2 regions of the Jeotgalicoccus sp. WY2 genome follow, and region 2 is predicted to be linked to the other one. Evidence: predicted binding sites of a transcription regulator. Region 2 holds the regulator's gene; the other holds the start of a gene.

Region 1 (4,410 bases), 830 kb from region 2:
AAACTGCCATTCACCGTGCTTTAAACGATGCAGAACGCGGACTCGGTGAATACAATATCGAAATAGAAGACGACGCTGTTGAACACTTTGTCACATCAGCCCATGGTGACGTCCGAAGCGCACTAAACGCGCTCGAACTTGCAGCTTTAAGCACTGAAAAAAACGATGATGAAGTAATTAAAATAACACTCAAGGACGCACTCGACTGCATGCAGAAAGCTGCATTTCTGCATGATAAAGACGGCGACATGCACTACGATGTTATGAGCGGGCTGCAAAAATCGATCCGCGGCAGTGACGTCGATGCCTCACTGCACTATCTCGCGCGACTGATTGAAGCAGGAGATCTTGTGACGATAGCAAGACGCCTCCTAGTTATCAGTTACGAAGACGTATCATTAGCTAATCCAAATATCGCATCACGCACACTCGATGCAATTATCAGTGCAGAGCGGCTTGGTTTCCCGGAAGCGAGAATCCCTTTATCGCAGGCAGTTATTGAACTCGCACTCTCACCAAAATCGAATACAGCCATCTCAAGTATCGATAATGCACTGTCAGACGTACGAAAAGGCCGCAGCGGCGCCGTGCCGAGACATCTTCGCGATGGTCATTACAAAGGTGCTAAAGAGCTCGGCAATGCGGTTGGTTACAAATTCCCTCACAATCATCCAAACCACGTCGTCGCTCAGCAATATCTGCCTGACACGCTGATTAATCAGCGCTACTATAAAGACGACGGCATCAGCAATACGAAGCATCGCTGAACGAGACTTATCATAATTTGAAGAAAATGAACAAAGACTCAGATTACGGGAAGAAAGAAATAGTTTTAGTTAAACCCCGTCCTTTTTGGCGGGATTTTTTAATGTCCTTAATACTTATTATGGAAATAATCATCGCTCATTGACTGAGTAAACCCACTACACCGGTCAGTGAGTTCCACGGTGGCACCAAAACCAAATGCGCGCCACCGAAATCTCACGGTAGCGCGCGCTCTATATAACTTTTATAATAACTCGAGTAAAATTATTAATTTTTAGAAAACACATAAAAACTACATAAAAATAGCCACCAAGTAAACTTGGTGGCTACCGAAATACCCAATGTAAGCCGTGTGTTATAGTTGATTATTTTGGCCTGCTATTTGCAGGTGGGTGCCCTGTTTCCAACTCCAAACGTCCTATTACGTTCATAGGCTTGTTTTTTGAAGGAAAACCAATTAAGCTCCCGAAAAAAAGTGTTAGGTCAAAATATAAGTCAACACATCACGAACTCTTCAGGATTTTCTATTAATTTAATAATACCATATATTTTTATATGTAAACTAAAAAGCATGAAAGCGCTTTAAAAAACTGGCACACATCTATATGACAGTTTTCACAGTTGATTAAATGACGTAATTTATCCATGTCATGTATCGTAATTATCTTCTGCTCGACAGATATAACCCCTTGTCTTTTAAGATCCCCGAGCAGTCTGTTTATGACTTCTCTCGACGTGCCGCAAATCAGTCCGAGTTCCTGATTCGTAATTTTTATAGTAATACGGATCCCTTCCGGAACTGTTTCTCCAAAAGAATTCGACAGCCGGTTTAAATTCGAACACAACGCCCCGAGTTTGCCGTATATTACGCTATCACGTATTTTCGTAATCGCGCGCTGACGGTCTATTTCTATCCAGCGCATCCACTCTGTTTTTATTTCTTCGTTATTTAAAACGAGCCCTTCAAACTCTTTTGAGGAAGTCTGTATACCGTAATATCAGTTTTCGCCTTCGCTGAAGCTGTATGCGCCTTAGGCCCGCAAAACAGCGTCACTGCTCCGAATATCCCTTTTTCCTTTAGCAGGCTGGTTGCGAGTTCTGCACCCTCTGCATGCATTCTGCTGATAAAAACCTGTCCTTTTTGAATGATATAATATAAGCAGTCGGATCGCCCGGATGGTATATAAACTCACCCTTCTTAAACGTAATTCTATTACCGTTTTTTTCGATTTGGCTAATGAGCTCGTCAGGGTAAAAATTATTTTATTAGTCATTTTCTGCTCCCTCGTCATTTGCTTAAATATTATCACAAAATGTGAGATTTATCACTTTTTTATAATGAAAGAATTTTACAATTTACCTATACAAAACGTCTGAAAAAGAAGGTGAAATCATAGCTGAAGAACAGGACAGAAAAAAAGAAGAAGAAAAGCACGATGAAGATGATCATCACAACTTGATTTACGAGGTACCTTTATGATGGTTATGGCAATTGGCGGACTGATGCTTTTAAGCTGGTTCGCTGTATTTATATATTTATGGAAGGATGTAAGGTGAACCGATATGCATAAATACGAAAAGATATGGATTTCTTTAGGAACAGCTTCTCTTGCAATATTTTTAATTATTTTAGGTATTTCAGCTGTTCACGGCGGACATACGCCGGCTGCAAGCGGTATTGAAACAATTCATCCGGAACATATCCGTGAAGATGCACGGTTCAGTGAGCCGGGCTTGAAGAAAGCAACTGAAGGCGATTACGACTATGATCTGTACTTTATCGCCAGTGCTTTTATGTACGAACCAGGGGAAGTCGAAATCCCTGCAGGTTCTACCGTAAAAATACACGTGACCAGTCCTGACGTTGTTCACGGTTTTCAAGTGGTTGGCACGAACATTAATATGATGGCGGAACCGGGCTTAATTTCTACATATGAGATGACATTTGATGATCCCGGTGAGCATCTTATCGTCTGTAATGAATATTGCGGCGTCGGCCATACGGATATGACATCGACGCTGAAAGTAGTAGATGGAGGTACGGATCATGACTAACTATACCGGTTCTGAAATTTTCTCAAGTAAGACAAGAGTAAATCCGAAAGATGGAAAACTCGTCTTAGCGAACATGTTCTGGGTCGCTTTTGCTTTATTAATCGGCGGCACTGCCGGTCTCTTGCAGACACTCGTCCGTTCCGGCCATTTTGAATTGCCGTTTGGCATCGGCTACTATCAGCTATTAACATTGCACGGTGTAATCCTTGCGCTCGTAATGACATTCTTTTTCATCATGGGTTTTCAGATCGCAGCCTTGTCGAGAACTGCAGGAGCATTTAACAATAAAGAGCGTACGCTCGGCTGGATTGGTTTCTGGGTAATGACAGTCGGAACCTTAATGTCCGCTGCAATGATCGCAATGAATGAAGCATCTGTTTTATATACATTCTACGCACCGCTGCAGGCGCATGTTCTTCACTACATCGGCCTCACACTTGTTATTGTCGGCACATGGGTTTCAGTTGCCGGACAGCTGATGAGATATTTCAGATGGCGTAAAGAAAACAAAGGACATAAAACACCGCTCTTAAGCTATATGACTGCAATTAACAATGTCATGTGGATCGTCTGTACTATCGGTGTGGCAACTACTGTAATATTCCAGTTTATTCCATGGTCACTCGGCTGGGTTGAAACGATTAACATTACGCTGAGCCGTACTTTATTCTGGTACTTCGGACATCCGCTCGTTTACTTCTGGCTGCTCCCTGCCTATATGGTATGGTACGCAGTAATTCCGAAAGTACTCGGGACAAAAGGTTTTTCTGATAACCTGGCCCGTGTCTCTTTCGTGCTGTTTTTATTTTTCAGTATTCCCGTCGGTATTCACCACCAGCTGGTGGATCCGGGAATCGATGCATTCTGGAAAGGTCTGCAGGTTGTACTGACGTTTATGGTCATCATTCCTTCACTGATGACTGCATTCAGTATGTTTGCTGTATTTGAAACATACGGACGCAAACAGGGCGCTAAAGGACTGCTTGACTGGTTTAAAAAGCTTCCTTGGACAGATGCACGTTTCGTACTCGTATTCATTGGTATGCTGTTCTTCATTCCAGGCGGTCTCGGCGGTATTATTAATGCCTCAGGCCAGATGAACCAGGTCGTTCACAATACAATATGGATTGTCGGACACTTCCATATTACAGTTGGTGCGCCGGTTATTCTGACATATTTCGCTGCAATGCTGTTCCTGCTGCCGCACATTACAGGCAGAAAAATCGATAAAATTGCTAACAGACTTGGCCTGTTCCTCGCCTACACTTGGGCGCTCGGCATGGGAATCATGTCATTGGCGATGCACTGGGCTGGCCTTCGCGGCGCACCAAGACGCTCTACATATTCAGAGTACGGCGGAGCTGAAGTGGCCACAGAATGGATTACCTATCAGGTCATGCAGGCTGTCGGCGGATCATTTCTGTTTATCGCAATCATTATCGCAATTCTGATGTTCTTAAAATTGATTACCGGCCCTAAAGCAGATGACATTGAAGAATTCCCGGTAGCAATGTTTATGGACCAGGACGCACCTGTTGTTAAATGGGTGGAAAACTGGCGCTTGTTAATTATTATTACAATATTCCTTAT
Region 2 (4,410 bases):
AATAGTGATGAGCTGCAGCAGGTAAAACAATTTTACGAGAAAGCAATTGAAGCAGGCTGCAGAGCAGACATGGTAGCAGGTCCAACAGAGTGGACTGAATACTTCGCGAGTTTTAAAGATCCCTATGGAATTAACTGGATGATCAGCGGAGAATAAATTAAAAACAGGCACTGATCTTAAAATCAAGATTCAGTGCCTGTTTTTTATTTAAATATGATTATTAATTCGAACGTACATTCACTTAATAATACGTTTGACACAGTGTTTGTTCTGTCAAGACGGAACGTACGTTTTGTCCACAGTTTGTGGATAGAATGTGGATAACTTATCCAGAACTGTGCACTAATCTGTGGATAAGCGTGTTGATAACTATGAATTCTGTGGATAAACGATGTGGAATGCACTAATAACAGCATTCCTCCTGTGCATAACTTTTTAAGAGAAATTTTACTGTTTCATCGAACATACAGTAAAATTTCTGTAAAAATCTTTAAAGTTCAGCGAGCAGTTCCTCAGCTTCTGACCATTCGGTCATCAGTTCTTCAAGTTTCTGATTAATTTCCTGCAGCCTGTCATTTAATTCCTGTGCTTTCTCGTAGTCATTAAATACTTCAGGTGCAACCAGTTTATCTTCTATCATCGTCAGTTCAGTTTCCAGCGTCTGTATTTCCTGCTCAAGCTTTTCACTTTGTTTTTTAACACGCTTTAATTCATTGCGTTTTTGTTTCTGGGCCTCATAATCAGAGACGTTTTCTTTTTCTCTGCTGCTGTTTCAACAGGTACTTCCATAAATTCAGCTTCTTTTTTCTTATGCAGGAAGTAGCTGTAGTCGCCGTCGACCATCATTACCTTATGCGGTTCTATTTCCATGACACGGGTCGCAATTTTATCAATGAAGTAACGATCGTGAGAGACCACGATAATCGTTCCCGGGAAGTTTTCGAGTGCGGTTTCCAGCACTTCCTTACTGTCGATGTCCAAATGGTTTGTCGGTTCATCGAGGATAAGCAGATTATTTTCTTCCAGCATCAGTTTAGCCAGCTGTATTCTTGCTTTTTCCCCGCCGCTTAATGAGTTGACCTGCTTCATTACTTCATCTTGAGTAAATAAGAAGCGGCCGAGTATTTTTCTAATGTCGCTTTCTTTCATCTGCGGATATTCTTTCCAGAGTTCTTCGAGAACATTATTCTGAGAAGTGAACTCGGCTTGTTTCTGATCGTAGTAGCCGATAGTCACATTTGTACCGTACTGAATATTGCCGGACAGTGCCGGAATAATTTTTGCGATTGTTTTAGCAAGCGTCGATTTACCGATACCGTTCGGTCCTAAAACAGCGAGACGTTCTCCTTTATCTACATTAAAAGATAAATCGCTCCGGAGTACAGTTTCATCGTAGCCGATTGATAATTCTTTTAAGCGGAGCACATCATTGCCGCTTTCACGTTTAATCGTGAAGTGGAAGTCTGCACTCGAACGGTCGATGAACGGTTTATCCATGCGGTCCATCATTTCAAGTTTCTTGCGGCGGTCCTTAGCCATGCCTGAAGTTGATGCACGGGTAATATTTTTATCGATAAAAGTCTCTAAGCGTTTAACTTCGCCCTGTTCACGCTCATACTGCTTCATTCTGAGACGGTGTGTTTTCTCTTTTTCTTTAACGTAATTTGTATAGTTTGTATGATAGAGCGTTCCACGGTGTAACTCGATTTCATAAATTTTATCGACGGTGCGGTCCAAAAAGTAACGGTCGTGACTAATAATAACCACTGCCCCGTGATAGCTCTTCAAATATTGTTCCAGCCATTCAACAGTTGCCATATCCAAATGGTTGGTAGGCTCATCGAGCAGCAGCAGATCCGGCTTCGTCAAGAGCATCTTGCCGAGAGCGAGACGTGTTTTCTGACCGCCTGAAAACTCTTCAACTTTACGTTCCAGGTCAGCTTCTGTAAACTGCAGCCCCGTCAGTACACTCTTAATTTGGGCATCGATTGTATAGCCGTCACTGTGTTCATATCTGAGTTGTATATTTTCATACCTTTTAAGTTTTTCAGTATAGTCCGGATGTGTATGTTCATGTTCAGCCAGCCATTCAGCTATTTCTGCCATATCAGTATTCATTTTAAGAATATCAGAGAAGGGCTTCTGAAGTTCATCTCTGACAGTTTCTTCAGACTCCAGCGTCATCTGCTGAGCAAGATATCCGAGTGAAACATTTTTAGGCATGCTGATTGTGCCGCTGTCGTATGTCAGTTCATCAGCCATGACTTTCATTAAAGTACTTTTGCCTGCACCGTTTTTACCGACGATACCAAGCGTTTCCCCTGACTTCACTTCGAGATCAAGGTTTTCAAAGATTGTATTCGTACCGTATGACTTTGAGACATTTCCCAATTGTAAAAGTATCATTATTGCCTACCTCATTTCACTCTTTAGTTTACACGAAAAAACGACATATTTCGACCAGAGAAACCGGTGGCAGCCGCTATATATTATGTTATAATTGAGCGACTAGAAATATAGAGGTGAAAGGGAATGTCTAACAAGAAAAAAATCCCTAATGCAACTATGAAACGTCTACCGCTTTATTATCGTTACTTCAAACAAGAAGAGAATAATGGTAATGATAGAGTTTCCTCGAAAGAAATTAGTGAAGCATTAGACATTGACTCAGCGACTATTCGCAGGGACTTTTCTTATTTTGGAGAATTAGGCAGAAAAGGTTATGGCTATAACGTCAGCAGCCTGCTTAAGTTCTTTCTGGAACACATCCAGGGGAGTAATGTAAAAAATGTAATACTTCTTGGTGCAGGTAATCTTGGCAGTGCGTTATTGAACTACAAATTTGCAAACATTCATGATAAAATGAATGTAGTTGGCGCTTTTGACAGCAATCAATCACTTGTAGGAAATGAGATTAATGGTATTAGTATTTTTCATACAGATGATTTAGAGGCAATCATACAGCAGGAGAACGTTGAAGTTGCAATTATGACTGTGCCGATGGAAGCTGGACAAGAGTCCGCAGAACGTTTAGAACAAGCAGGGATTAAAGGCATTCTTAACTTTACACCTATCCGGCTGAGCACTGGTCCTGATGTGACTGTACACAGTATTGACTTAGGCGTAGAGCTGCAGGCACTATTTTTCCAGATGAAAAATAAATAGGAGGGGTATTCATGATAGAAGTTCTTTTACCAAATACATTAATGGCGGTTACTCCAGTAAGTTTAATCGTTATTGCAGTAGTAGCGCTTATCATTTTCGGACCTAAGAAACTTCCGCAGTTCGGTAAAGCAGTCGGTTCTACACTGAAAGAATTTAAAGACGCTACTAAAGGTCTGGCTGATGACGATGATGATGACGACGACAGAGTCAGCAGAAAATCAGACAGCGAAGCTAAAAAAGAAGAACCTAAAAAAATTGAATCAGAAGCATAAATTAGAGGGTGGCGAAAGCCGCCTTTTTTTAAAGAGGTGATTTAAATGGCCGATGAGGAAGAGAGTTTACCGAGCATTTTGAAGAGCTGAGAAAACGTTTATTAACGGTAATGTACTTCTTTGCTGCCGCATTATTTGCCGGTTTTTATTTCTCAAAACCATTAATATATCAATTACAGAATGCACCATGGACAGAAAATGTTCAGATGCACGCATTCCAGGTCACAGATCCGCTTAAAATTTATTTAATTGTTATTGTGGCTATTGCCTTTATTATAATTTTACCAGTTATTATGTATCAGCTGTGGTCGTTTATCACTCCCGGGCTGTATGAGAAGGAACGAAGTATAACGCTGCTGTACATACCGGTAGTCATGATTCTAATGCTGCTTGGCATCGCATTTGGCTACTTTGTTGTTGTACCGTATATTATTAAATTTACATTTGATTTATCTGTTGAAATGGGAATTGAAACGACGATTGGTATTAACCAGTATTTCGGCTTCCTGTTCAGAACAATACTGCCGTTCGGCTTTATATTCCAAATGCCGGTGCTGACATTGTTCTTAACACAGCTGGGTATTATTACGCCGATGTTCCTGAAGAAGAACAGAAAATATGCATATTTTATTATGTTTGTGCTGGCAGCAATTATTGCTCCGCCGGATATTATGACGCACTTACTGCTGACAGTTCCGATGATTATTTTATATGAAATCAGTATTCATATTTCAAAAATTGGCTACCGCAGATATTTAAAAGCAGAACAGCAGCAGTTGGAAGATGAGCTGTAATAAAATGGGAGGTAATGAACATATATGCCAAAAAAACTTGAAGAAATTTCGCGTGCAGAGATAGACGATTTAATACAAGCAGCTGATGATTCGAAGTGGAAACAGGTATATCATGTTCAGCCGCCATTTGGATTTTTAGGTGCCCCGACGGGATTTAACTATGTAAATGGTATTTATCA

The links. The regulator Rex, encoded in region 2, represses fermentation and respiration genes when NADH is low (regulators of the CRP and FNR family bind a similar motif). The targets are predictions, from matches to a motif close to TTGTGAAATATTTCACAA.
Region 1: the regulator Rex is predicted to act here: its motif matches at 2,079-2,096, upstream of G4D76_RS00620 (cytochrome c oxidase subunit II).

What each region holds. Positions count from the first base shown of each region.
Region 1 is NZ_CP049818.1:116,236-120,645, reverse strand. Features, by position in the region: partial or broken gene G4D76_RS00640 (replication-associated recombination protein A) at 1-793, shown strand, start outside; RNA gene ssrS (6S RNA) at 1,097-1,289, opposite strand; gene G4D76_RS00630 (helix-turn-helix domain-containing protein) at 1,317-1,688, opposite strand; gene G4D76_RS00625 (cyclic nucleotide-binding domain-containing protein) at 1,715-1,948, opposite strand; gene G4D76_RS00620 (cytochrome c oxidase subunit II) at 2,329-2,820, shown strand; gene G4D76_RS00615 (b(o/a)3-type cytochrome-c oxidase subunit 1) at 2,813-4,410, shown strand, end outside.
Region 2 is NZ_CP049818.1:944,604-949,013, reverse strand. Features, by position in the region: gene G4D76_RS05620 (VOC family protein) at 1-156, shown strand, start outside; partial or broken gene G4D76_RS05615 (ABC-F family ATP-binding cassette domain-containing protein) at 491-2,406, opposite strand; gene G4D76_RS05610 (redox-sensing transcriptional repressor Rex) at 2,533-3,165, shown strand; gene G4D76_RS05605 (twin-arginine translocase TatA/TatE family subunit) at 3,207-3,437, shown strand; partial or broken gene tatC (twin-arginine translocase subunit TatC) at 3,518-4,231, shown strand; gene G4D76_RS05595 (glycoside hydrolase family 32 protein) at 4,256-4,410, shown strand, end outside.